4 regions of the Vibrio sp. WZ-1 genome follow, and region 3 is predicted to be linked to each of the others. Evidence: predicted binding sites of a transcription regulator. Region 3 holds the regulator's gene; each other region holds the start of a gene.
The links. The regulator CRP, encoded in region 3, controls carbon source genes, mostly activating them, when cyclic AMP is high. The targets are predictions, from matches to a motif close to TGTGANNNNNNTCACA.
Positions count from the first base shown of each region.

Region 1: a site for CRP is predicted at 1,563-1,578, ahead of deoD (purine-nucleoside phosphorylase). Genes of this name have one in related genera too.
Region 2: a site for CRP is predicted at 1,080-1,095, ahead of ACTS60_RS13430 (NupC/NupG family nucleoside CNT transporter). Genes of this name have one in related genera too.
Region 4: a site for CRP is predicted at 1,891-1,906, ahead of ACTS60_RS15600 (glycogen/starch/alpha-glucan phosphorylase). Genes of this name have one in related genera too.

Region 1 covers NZ_JBQEQR010000038.1:24,271-27,455, forward strand. The annotation lists gene ACTS60_RS01415 (MerR family transcriptional regulator) at 1-359, opposite strand, end outside; gene ACTS60_RS01420 (YbgA family protein) at 349-1,299, opposite strand; gene deoD (purine-nucleoside phosphorylase) at 1,697-2,407, shown strand; gene ACTS60_RS01430 (transposase) at 2,476-3,185, shown strand, end outside.
Region 2 covers NZ_JBQEQR010000076.1:187,923-191,107, reverse strand. The annotation lists gene ACTS60_RS13440 (DUF5363 family protein) at 108-275, shown strand; gene ACTS60_RS13435 (TatD family hydrolase) at 262-1,035, shown strand; gene ACTS60_RS13430 (NupC/NupG family nucleoside CNT transporter) at 1,240-2,523, shown strand; gene deoC (deoxyribose-phosphate aldolase) at 3,105-3,185, shown strand, end outside.
Region 3 covers NZ_JBQEQR010000043.1:15,925-19,109, forward strand. The annotation lists gene ACTS60_RS01805 (hydrolase) at 1-219, shown strand, start outside; gene ACTS60_RS01810 (YheU family protein) at 282-491, shown strand; gene ACTS60_RS01815 (phosphoribulokinase) at 619-1,488, shown strand; gene crp (cAMP-activated global transcriptional regulator CRP) at 1,728-2,360, shown strand; gene ACTS60_RS01825 (DUF1338 domain-containing protein) at 2,585-3,185, opposite strand, start outside.
Region 4 covers NZ_JBQEQR010000079.1:179,046-182,230, forward strand. The annotation lists gene ACTS60_RS15600 (glycogen/starch/alpha-glucan phosphorylase) at 1-1,756, opposite strand, end outside; gene malT (HTH-type transcriptional regulator MalT) at 2,426-3,185, shown strand, end outside.

The DNA.
Region 1 (3,185 bases), on a different contig from region 3:
TACTCTTTCAATACACTGGACAAGAGTGTCTCTGTTTTACCACGGTTTAGCTCCGACAATGCTTTTAGCAAGGCTTCTGTTTCTTCTAAACGCTCAATATCTGTCCCTAAGTCAACATCTGATTCCTGACCCAACAAGCCTTTCACTTTACCGATAGCAACGCCTTTAGCCAGCCATCCTTGAATCTCTCGAATTATGTCCAAGTCCTGCTGGCGATATAAGCGATGCCCTTTATCGGTTCTTTTCGGTTGAATCAAGTTATAGCGTCTTTGCCAAGCACGCAGAGTAACGGGCTTTACACCCGTTAACTCAGATACATCTCGAATCGCGTATAGTTTTTCTTCTTGGCTACAATCCATAACGAAGTCTCATCTCCTGTGGATACGGTTCTAAATATTTCTGTTTTTCAAGGTACGCATCTGGGTACGTATTGAGATAGTGCTTAATTAACGTTAACGGGGCAAGTAATGGTAACAAGCCAGTACGATAATCACTGATCACAGTCGCCAACTCAGCTTTTTCATTGCCAGTTAAAGAGCGTTTAAAGTACCCCTGAAGGTGCATCAACACATTAGTGTTATTCTTACGGCTAGCGCGGTTCTGTAGCGCTTTCATCAAACCCAGGCGATATTCGTTATAGAAATCTTCAATATCATAGTTCGCCACATCGGCCACTAAGCGCCCAAGAGAACGATACGACTCCGGATGATGTGCCATCAGTGTTAGCTTATAGCGAGAGTGGAAATCGATGATTTTTCCACGTGTTGGCTCACCCTCCATCGACTCATAAAAGTCATTCAAACAATAAACACGAGTAATAAAGTTCTCTTTAAGCACCGGATCATTCAGGCGTCCATCTTCTTCAACTGGTAGCCATGGCATTTTTTCCATTAAAGTTCGGGTGTACAAACCGATGCCCTCTTTAGCAGCATTATTCTTGCTGTAAACCTTTACTCGTTCCATGCCACACGTTGGCGACTTCGCGCACACGATATAGCCACACAACTGCTCGCCTTCCAATTCGTTCACTTTGTTTTTCGAATAAGTAAGCATATTGTCAGTGTGGTCGTTGTCTGGATTCCTCGTTTCAACCAAGGCGATTCGTTCTTCATTACTCACTAGGCGAATTGTTGGACGAGGAACAGACATCCCTACTCCAACTTCTGGACAGACTGGTACAAAGTTGAAATAGCCGTCTAACTCCTTCGTTACGAAGTTGCTGATTTTATGTCCCGAATCGAAACGTACTCGTTGTCCAAGTACACAAGAACTGATACCGACTTTGATTGAAGATTCCATAACGAAGCATCCTATACAAAATGTTTTGTTGTATAACTTATAGCAAGTCAATTAAAATTGTACAAGAAAATAAATTGTACAATTTAATCGTTTTACTCACTCTATTCGAATATCGATCAGAAACTTTGAAGAAAAATTTTTGTGCTTAAAGCCGAGATTTTGTGCACGCAATCGACAAACTGCTCAAAAGCAAATCGATTGCCTTTTTGCTTTCAACAGATTTAGTTATCAACAGATTAATTGAACACTAAAACCCATGATTTTGTGACTTATCTCTCAAGGGGATATTGCCCGTCCCGATATTATTACCTCAACGAAAACGAACAAGTTCAACAGAATTGGTAATAGCCTTCTATAATAAAGGCGATTTATCAGAACAAGACTTTGGAGAGCACTTATGGCAACCCCACACATTAACGCACAACCAGGTGATTTCGCTGAAACAGTTCTAATGCCAGGCGACCCGTTGCGCGCTAAATACATCGCAGAAACTTTCCTTGAAGATGTAAAACAAGTTTGTGATGTTCGTAACATGTTCGGCTTTACTGGCACATACAAAGGCAAAAAAGTATCTGTTATGGGCCACGGTATGGGCATCCCATCTTGCTGCATCTACGTTCACGAGCTAATCGCTGAGTACGGCGTGAAAAACGTTATCCGCGTTGGTAGCTGTGGTGCAGTACGCGACGACGTTAAACTAATGGACGTTGTTATCGGTATGGGTGCATCTACAGACTCAAAAGTTAACCGCATCCGTTTCAACAATCACGACTTCGCTGCGATTGCTGATTACGGTCTTCTTGAAGAAGCGGTTAACCAAGCACGTTCTCAAGAAGTACCAGTTAAAGTAGGTAACGTATTCTCTGCAGACCTATTCTACACACCAGAAGCTGACATCTTCGAGAAGATGGAAAAACTTGGCATCCTAGGTGTAGACATGGAAGCGGCTGGTATCTACGGTGTAGCTGCGGATCTAGGCGCGAAAGCACTAACAATCCTAACGGTTTCTGACCACATCATCCGTGGTGAAAAACTAAGCTCTGAAGAGCGTCAAAAGTCGTTCAACGACATGATGAAAGTTGCTCTAGAAACTGCAATCAACATCTAAGAAACACTTAAGTAGTAATTTGCAGCCGGTGCCTGACCGGCTGCCTGAATTATCCCGAGGGGGCGATTGTGTCTAACGGCGAACTGCCAAAAGACGCAGATGGGTTACAACTCAACTTTTGTAAAACATTGGCGTGTGACAACTTTGGATTGAGTGATGCAAAACGTTACGTATTGCAACATGCTAACCCTAAACGTCCGGCGATGGTCTGCCGTGAATGTGGAGCTTTCCCCCCCTTACTTAACAATCGCGATGTAGTGAATGAGCTTCATCGTCTTCGTCACGTACACAGTGACGGCTTGCCTGCATGTCGCAACGACGAATGTGACAACTTTGGACTCTCTGTCCACACTCACAAACACCTCTATCACGCTTTTGGCTATAGTGGCGATCGCCAACGCTATCGCTGTAAAGAATGTCAAAGTACTTTTGTCGATAAATGGTCTGGTGCCAACAAAAAGCTTCAATTTCAAGAGAATTTGATGGGCTTACTGTTTACTGGTTATTCCGTTCGAGAGATCTGCCGTAAACTCAGCATCAACCCAAAAACGTTCTACGATCATGTTGATCATATTGCTAGCCGTTGTCGCCGTAAACTTGCGACTATTGATGCTCGCTGGGTTAATCATGCTGACCACTATGAACTTGCCTCTAACTTTGTATCTCTTCAGCCACAAAGCAATAATGGTGTTTATTGGATCGTATCAGGAGAAGCACACTCAGGTTACATTCTTTGCCAACACGTTAATTATTCTTCGAGTGAAGAGCCTGTTGGTTC
Region 2 (3,185 bases), on a different contig from region 3:
GCGACGTTATATAGCGCACTAGATCATAAACCGCCGTTAGCTATACACTTAGCTAACGGCGGTTTTTTATTTGGCGAAGTAAAACGATTACTTAGAAAAGGTGCGCAATGAACTGGTTTAAGAGAACACTCAAACGCTACGACGACTGGTGTAAAGAGATGGGGCTGACGCATGATCAAAAGCGCAGTTGTGTGCCGTATAAGCAAGACCCAGTTCATGAAGATGAGCCTGCTAAAAAAGCAAAACAAGAGAAAGCAAACAATGAAACTGTTTGATACCCATTGCCATTTCGACTTTGATGTCTTCCAAGGTGATTTTTCTCGTCAAGTTGAACTTGCTCGTGAGCAAGGCGTGGAGCGTATCCTGATTCCCTCCGTGGGGCCGAGTAACTGGTCTCGTATCCAAGAGCTTACCAGTCAACATCCTCACCTTTATTACGCGCTCGGCTTCCACCCTTATTTCCTGAACGACGAGTTTGAACAATTTGTCCCTGAATTGGAGTCGTTACTTTCCTCACCTAATCGACAATGTGTCGCAATAGGGGAGTGTGGCTTGGACTTTGCGATAGAGACGCCAGTGGAACTGCAAGAGTGCGCGTTAGAACGACAGTTTGAGCTTGCCAGGCGATTTGAACTTCCGGTGATTTTGCACAGTCGTAAAGCGCACAATCGACTTATTCAAATGGTCAAAGCGGCTAAGTTACCAAAGGGGGGCGTGTTACATGCTTTTTCTGGTAGCTATCAACAGGCGATGGAATGGGTTCGATTAGATTTTTTTATCGGAGTTGGTGGCTCAATTACCTATCCAAGAGCCAACAAAACACGCGATGCAATTCAAAGATTACCACTTGAATTTCTTGTTTTAGAAACGGACGCGCCGGATATGCCTATACTTGGTTATCAGGGCGAGCCGAATCACCCTGCCAAACTCATTCATATATTGAATCAACTCTCAGAGTTGCATAAAAGAGAAAAGCAATCGATTGCCGAAAAAGTGTGGGAAAATAGCAATTCTGCCTTCTCCATATGTGAATAAAATCTAAAGATGCTGTTCAGAATAGAAAACGATTACCTTCTTATTGTGAGATAACTCACAAACGGAGGTGAATCAATGATGAATCTTATGAGAAAGTGTGAGGATGGCATTACTTTAATTGATTCTGGATGAGTATAATTGCCCCCGCTTTATAGCTCCATTTTGTAACACGCCAACAAATAACTTATAAGGAAGTCATAAACTATGAGCCTGTTTATGAGCCTAGTCGGTATGGTAGTGCTTCTTGCTATTGCATTTGCATTTTCTAATAACCGTAAAGCTATCAATCTAAGAACTGTGGGTGGCGCATTCGCTATCCAATTCGTATTAGGTGCATTTGTTCTTTATGTACCTTGGGGCCGTGATCTACTGAACGGTTTCTCTACTGGTGTATCTAACGTTATCAACTACGGTAACAATGGTTCATCTTTCCTATTCGGTGGTCTTGTTTCTGACAAGATGTTCGAAGTATTCGGCGGCGGCGGCTTCATCTTCGCATTCCGCGTTCTTCCTACACTGATCTTCTTCTCAGCACTGATTTCAGTTCTTTACTACATTGGCGCAATGCAGTGGGTTATCAAGATTCTTGGTGGTGCACTACAAAAAGCGCTTGGCACTTCTCGCGCGGAATCAATGTCTGCTGCGGCTAACATTTTCGTAGGTCAAACTGAAGCACCTCTAGTTGTTCGCCCATTCGTACCTAAGATGACTCAATCTGAGCTATTCGCGGTAATGTGTGGTGGTCTAGCATCTGTAGCTGGTGGTGTACTAGCTGGTTACGCTTCAATGGGTGTACCTCTAGAGTACCTAGTAGCAGCATCATTCATGGCAGCACCTGGTGGTCTACTGTTCGCTAAGATTCTTCACCCAGAGACTGATAAGCCTCATGAAGACATCGAAGAAGCAATGGACGGTGGCGACGATAAACCAGCTAACGTAATCGACGCAGCAGCGGGCGGTGCGGCTTCTGGTCTACAACTTGCACTAAACGTAGGTGCAATGCTAATCGCGTTCGTAGGTCTTATTGCTCTTGTTAACGGTATGCTAGGTGGCATCGGTGGTTGGTTCGGTATGCCTGAACTAACACTAGAGCTAATCCTTGGTTACGCGTTCTCTCCACTAGCATTCCTAATCGGTGTTCCTTGGAACGAAGCAGTTGTTGCTGGTTCATTCATCGGTCAGAAACTAGTTATCAACGAATTCGTTGCTTACTTGAACTTCACACCTTACCTAGGTGAAAGCGCTCAAGTAGTTGCGGCAACTGGTGAAGTAATGTCTGAGAAGACAACAGCTATCATCTCATTCGCACTATGTGGCTTCGCGAACCTTTCTTCTATCGCGATCCTACTTGGTGGTCTAGGTAGCCTTGCACCAAACCGTCGTTCAGATATCGCTCGCATGGGTATTAAAGCAGTTCTTGCTGGTACGTTGTCTAACCTAATGGCAGCTACTATCGCAGGTTTCTGCCTTAGCCTTGCAGCACTTTAATTAGAATCGGTTCTTAATATATAGACGCCGTTTTAAACCATGCCCTGTAGCAAGAAATTGCTGCGGGGCATTTTTCGTTTTTTGGACCTAAAAAATTCTACTGCACGTAGGTCTACGTGAGTGGCTTACGAAGTTGGTGGAATAGAGGCCGGAAAATTTTGAGATACAAACCGTTTGCGCTCTATTTGGTGCTACAGTTTTGCGGTGAATATCTATAATGTAGTAATCACAGGATAGCGGTTAAGGTTATTACTTAATCACTCCATGAATACAACATACTCGATGGGCAAATGATTTGCCCTCAATATCAAATCTAGCAAGAGTTTTATTGTTTGATGTGATATTAAAGACACCGCAATCATAGATTGTTGTGCCATAGGCCAAACTGGTACTGTGCGGTGACAAGGATAGCAATTGGCATATGAATTATTCGCTGTATATGCCGAGTCTTCAGGGAACCAAGTCCGTTCATTAATAGACTGTTTAGCCAATTTCTCACACTGTCTCGACTTGTTGATTATAGTTAGAGAAGTGATGTGAGGCTGAGTAGTGAATTTTTTGAATATTGATCGGAGATAGAAATGAGCGATTTAAAAGCAGCAGCGCTACGTGCACTAAAACTTATGGACCTAACTACGCTGAATGATGACGACACTGATGCA
Region 3 (3,185 bases):
CACGCTAAAGATGATCCGTTTATGACCGAAGCCGTGATTCCGAAGTTTGTTTTACCGGACAACATTGATTACCGCCTTTATGAAAATGGTGGCCATGTCGGCTTTCTCACAGGTACTGCGCTCAAGCCAAAGTTTTGGTTAGAGGAAGCTCTGCCAGCTTATTACGAAAGTATCGCCGCTGAGTACCTTTCTACTGTATCCAAACAACAAACACAGTAAACTATTCACAAGTGTCAACCAAGGCAGGTAGCACACCATCATCATAAACGTTTGAGGTATTTATGATCATTCCATGGCAAGACATTGCGCCAGAAACATTAGAAAACTTGATCCGAGAATTTGTGCTGCGTGAAGGGACAGATTACGGTGCGGTAGAAGTGTCACTACAAGATAAAATCGACCAAGTTAGAACTCAGTTAGAGAAAGGGGATGCAACGATTGTCTTCTCCGAGCTCCATGAAACGGTTGATATTCAACTCAAAGCAAAATAATAAGGCCCTCACATTTTACCGTATCCCACTCGATGACACGGGCTTGTTACGTGCTATAGTGGGTTATCGACCGTGCAGCATCCACGTGTTGCACTTTACAGGTAAGTAATTTTCGACAAGGTTTGTCATGTCAGCTAAACACCCAATCATCGCGGTTACTGGCTCCTCCGGAGCTGGCACCACCACGACCTCAGAAGCCTTCCGTAAGATGTTCAATATGATGAACGTTAAACCTGCATGGGTTGAAGGAGATAGCTTCCACCGCTTTACTCGCCCGGAGATGGATGTCGAGATCCGTAAGGCTCGCGAGCAAGGTAGACACATCAGCTACTTTGGTCCGCAAGCAAATGACTTCCCAGGGTTAGAAGAATTCTTCCGAAAGTATGGTGAAGAAGGGACCGGCAGCGTGCGTCGCTATCTGCATACCTTCGATGAGGCCGTCCCCTACAATCAAATGCCAGGCACCTTCACACCATGGCAAGACTTACCAGAAGACAGCAACGTACTGTTCTATGAAGGTTTACACGGTGGTGTTGTCGATGGTGACGTCAACGTGGCTCGCCATGTGGACTTTCTGATTGGCATGGTACCCATTGTGAACCTGGAATGGATTCAAAAGTTCGTTCGCGACACTCGCGACAGAGGCCACTCCCGAGAGGCGGTAATGGATTCGATCGTGCGCTCGATGGACGATTACCTCAACTACATTACCCCGCAATTCTCGCGGACTCATATCAACTTTCAGCGTGTGCCAACCGTCGATACTTCCAACCCACTTAACGCCAAAGGCATCCCAAGTTTGGATGAAAGCTTCGTCGTTATCCGCCTACGTGGCATCAAGAATGTCGACTTTCCATACCTCCTGGCTATGATTGATGGCTCATTCATGTCTCGTCATAACACCATTGTGGTGCCGGGCGGTAAGATGAGTTTTGCTATGGAGCTCATCGTCAGACCAATCTTACAGCAGTTGATCGAAACTGGGAAAATTGGCTAAAAGCCCTTTCAATAAGGTGTTTACTTTTCATACCGTGATCATGTGCACAGTTTTGCTTACAAAATCTCAATCATGGCACGATTAAAATCAAGAAATCGTTTCCGAAAAAGGATACTATTTCTAACCGAAACACAAGAGAGCTTGCAGCATATAAAAAGTGCTCTTATTCTAGTAAGCCAATTCAGGCTTAGCTAAAATATGGATAGCGCAAGCGTACCCTGCAGAGGAAGTGAGATATTATGGTTCTAGGTAAACCTCAAACCGACCCAACATTAGAGTGGTTTCTTTCACACTGTCATATTCATAAGTACCCATCAAAAAGCACGCTAATTCACGCGGGCGAAAAAGCAGAGACTTTGTACTACATCGTTAAAGGTTCTGTTGCGGTTCTTATCAAAGACGAAGAAGGTAAGGAAATGATCCTTTCTTACCTAAACCAAGGCGACTTCATTGGTGAGCTTGGTCTATTCGAAGAAGACCAAGAGCGTACAGCTTGGGTTCGCGCTAAATCTCCTTGTGAAGTGGCAGAGATTTCTTTCAAGAAATTCCGTCAACTTATCCAAGTTAACCCAGACATCCTAATGCGCCTTTCTGCGCAAATGGCTCGTCGTCTACAAGTTACTAGCCAAAAAGTGGGTGACCTAGCGTTCCTAGACGTAACTGGTCGTATCGCTCAGACTCTTCTGAACCTTGCTAAACAGCCAGATGCGATGACGCACCCAGACGGCATGCAAATCAAGATCACTCGTCAAGAAATCGGTCAAATCGTTGGCTGTTCTCGTGAGACAGTAGGTCGTATCTTGAAGATGCTAGAAGAGCAGAACCTAATTTCTGCGCACGGTAAAACTATCGTTGTTTACGGAACTCGTTAATCTCGATTAACGTTTAAAAAATTTAAAAGCCACCAAATGAAAGTTTGGTGGCTTTTTCTTTTGTGGGAATCGGGAACGGAAAACAAAGAATCGAGAGTCGGGATCGCTGCGTTCCGAGAGCGGACTTCGTCCTTAGAGATACAGCCCTCTCAGATTCCGAGAGTTAAAACCTCCCCCAGCAAAGCGTTCCCGCCCCCATAGGTCATAGCCCGTTCTCGTATCTATTAACCGTTGGTGCTTTCGAAAATCTTATCTGCTGATGCCGCTACAAATCCTGGGTACAACTCACCGTTATCCATTGAGTAGCGCTTAGCAAACTCGTAGAAGCCCCCTGGAATCACCTCAACGCCTTCAGTAAAGGTCACTGGCACTTTGTCTGCCATGGTCGATGATTGCTCTAGTAGCACCTCTGGCGTGCCTTTTACTTCGCCGCCATTTTCATTGATGGTGAAGCCTGCTGTACGTAGATGGTCGTTTACTTGCTTTACTTCTTGATGCTGGTTGAGCTGATTCACACTCACTGTGAAGTGGTTAGCTCCGTAACCGTGCGCAGCAAGCCACGAAGCGTACTCACTCTCTTTCGCCAAGGTTTGGAAATCAGCATAGCTGAGATCCCATAAACGACCGCCGTACAAGAAGTCGCTGTTTGTCAGTTTAGAAGCATCAACCTGCTCTACCAGTTTATGAACGATGGCTTGTAGCTCTGCTGAGCACTCATCCACTTTCAATTCACTGATGAAGACTTTTGGCTGCTTCGGATCTGGGTGCTCAAAATGTTTTGCCACCAGCTTTTTGCTTTCAAATACGTAATCACCACAGGCTTTA
Region 4 (3,185 bases), on a different contig from region 3:
CGCGTGGAGTACACTCGAAGTTTGGATCGTTGATAATGCGGTGGTATAGAGACAAGATGTGTAGCAAATCAAGTTGCTGACGCTTGTACTCGTGCAGACGCTTGATCATCACATCAAAGATAGCGTTAGTATCTAGCTCGATACCCATGTTCTCTTTAACCCAATCCGCTAGGCGCTGTTTGTTTTCTTTCTTAACAGCCATGAATTCTTTTTGGAATTTCGCGTCTGTTGCGTACTTGGCAATACCTTCTAGTTGCTCAAGTTTCGCTGGCCACTCAGAACCAATCTTACCAGTGATAAGGTTAGATAGACCTGGGTTACAGAACTTCAACCAACGACGAGGTGTAATACCGTTTGTCACGTTATGTAGACGAGTTGGGTACATCTCGTGGAACTCTGGGAATAGGTCTTTCTTAACTAGCTCAGAGTGAAGTGCTGCTACGCCGTTAACTGCGTAAGAACCGATTACACATAGGTTAGCCATGCGAACCATGCGGTGGAAACCTTCTTGGATGATAGAAAGCTTAGCTTGCTTCTCACCGTCACCAGGCCACATCTTACGAACTTCTTGTAGGAAGCGGTGGTTGATTTCAAAAATGATTTCCATGTGACGTGGAAGTAGACGCTGAATTAGCGACTCCGACCAAGTCTCTAAAGCTTCTGGAAGTAGTGTGTGGTTCGTGTAAGCGAACGTGTTTGCACTGATTTCCCATGCCGCTTCCCAAGTTAGACCTTTCTCGTCTACTAGGATGCGCATTAGCTCAGGGATAGCGATAGTTGGGTGCGTATCGTTAAGCTGGATAGTCTCTTGCTTCGGTAGATCCGCTAGCGAGTAACCTGCTGCTTCGTGGCGACGTAGAATGTCGCGTACAGACGCTGCTGAGTGGAAGTACTGTTGCATTAGACGCAGTGTTTTACCTTTCTCGTGGTTATCGTTCGGGTAAAGTACTTTTGTGATGTTACCTGCGTCGATCAGCGCGTGTTGAGCTTCGAAGTAATCACCGTTGTTAAAGCTTTCTAGTGAGAATGGTGCGATAGCCTGACATTCCCAAAGACGTAGCGGGTAAACCGTATCTGATTCGTAACCTACGATAGGCAGATCCCAAGGCATTGCTTTTACAGACATACCTGGAACCCATTTACGAACTTCTTTACCGTTCTCGTTTACCACTTCAACGTGACCGTAGAAGCCGATTTCTTGTGCAAGCTCTGGACGAGCCACTTCCCAAGGGTAACCTTCTACACCGCGCCATGCGTCTGGTGCTTCTTGTTGGCGGCCGTCTTTGAACGACTGCTTAAATAGACCGTACTCGTAATGCAGGCCGTAACCTACAGTAGGGAATTCTTGAGCGGCACATGAATCCATGAAACATGCAGCTAGACGACCTAGACCACCGTTACCCAATGATGGGTCGCGTTCTTCTTCTAGAAGGTCTGTTAGGTTGTGACCTAGCTCAGCCATTGCTTCAGTGATCTCTTCGTAAAGACCCATGCTGATTAGGTTGTTACCAGTCAAACGACCGATAAGGAATTCTAGTGAAAGGTAGTTAACGCTTTTCGCTTTTTGGATGCGAGGGTCAGCTTCAGTAGCAAGCAAATCACAAGTAGTGAATTCAGCCAGTGCACGACCCATTGCTAGGTACCATGCGCGGCTGTCTGCGTTTTCAATAGTGTGTGCGTAAGTCACTGATAGGTGTTTCTTTACGCTTTCTTGGAACGACTTCTTGTCAAATTTTTTCTGTTGAGTAGGTTTCATTAAGAAATTCTCACGTCTTGTAGTAATTCATCTGCCATACATCCTGCATTTCCCCCTGTGAATAAACATCCTCCTATTTCTCCTCCTTAACGGGAGTAGGAAGTAGGGCGTAGAGAGGGGACCATTGCGAAGTTAGTGATCTAACTCTCAACACGAGGCTCATTAACCGAGTTCTTAGTGATTAGGATCACACCGAATCGCCACCAAGATTACTTTTTTAAAGTGATGATATTTATTACGCCATTTTTGCTTGTTGCAAAAACTGTATGCTCGATCACACAAAAACAGCGATTAAAATCGAATTTCCCTTAATATGCGCGCAACTGCGTTTATACACGTTCACTACATTCGATTTTAAAGTGAGCTAAATCACAAATTAAGGGCGTAGTTGGTGGTAATTCCATCAACTCTTGAGAATTAGGAAGTGGATCAAAGTAAGAGACATTTCGGATGTCGTAACATCCACAACACATCGGAAAGTAGTATAAAAATTAATCAACGCTGCCCGTTTACGTTCGTTTAAGAATTATTTTTCGCTAGCTCATGTACCTAAGTGATCTCTAGCCACATTTTTAGTCGTGCTGCATCCGCTAGATGAATAGGCACCTTGTGGTGATAAAAAGTAAAACGGATTGATTGCTAGATACACATAAACAAAGGACATATAAAATGTGGATCCCTTCTAAACTTACTCGACCTGGACGATTACACAATGCCATTGTTCGCCCAAGAGTATTGGACCTACTACAACAAGCGCCCTTTTATAAGCTGGTTTTATTTCGCTCACCAGCTGGTTACGGAAAAACCACCATGGCTGCACAGTGGCTATCAGACAAGCCAAACGTTGGTTGGTATAGCATAGATGACAGTGATAATGATGGTTTTCGTTTCGTTAATTACCTTTTGCAAGCACTGAATAAAGCAACTAACCATAGCTGTTCGAACTCTCAGAAACTGGCTGAGAAGCGTCAGTTCTCGTCATTGCGTTCTTTATACAGTGAAGTTTTCGCTGAAATGGCCGATTTCCAGCAAGAATGCTACATCGTTTTGGATGACTATCACCTAATCACTAATGATGAAGTCCATGAGTCCATGCGATTCTTCCTCAAGCACATGCCAGATAACCTCACTGTCGTTGTAACCAGTCGCGCCAACCCTCCGTTGGGTACCGCAAATTTACGTGTTCGTGACCTGATGATCGAAATTGGCAACGAAATGCTAGCGTTTGATATCGAAGAGACCACTCGCTTCTTCAATCAACGAATCGAGGACGGCATTGATGAAGATACCGCAAATAACCTACGTACCTATGTAGAGGGATGGCCTTCAGCACTGCAATTGATTGCCCTCCAAGCTCAGCATCAAAATCGCACACTCGCACAGACTGTCGAATCGGTGTCTCAGTTTAACCACGCTCATTTATGGGATT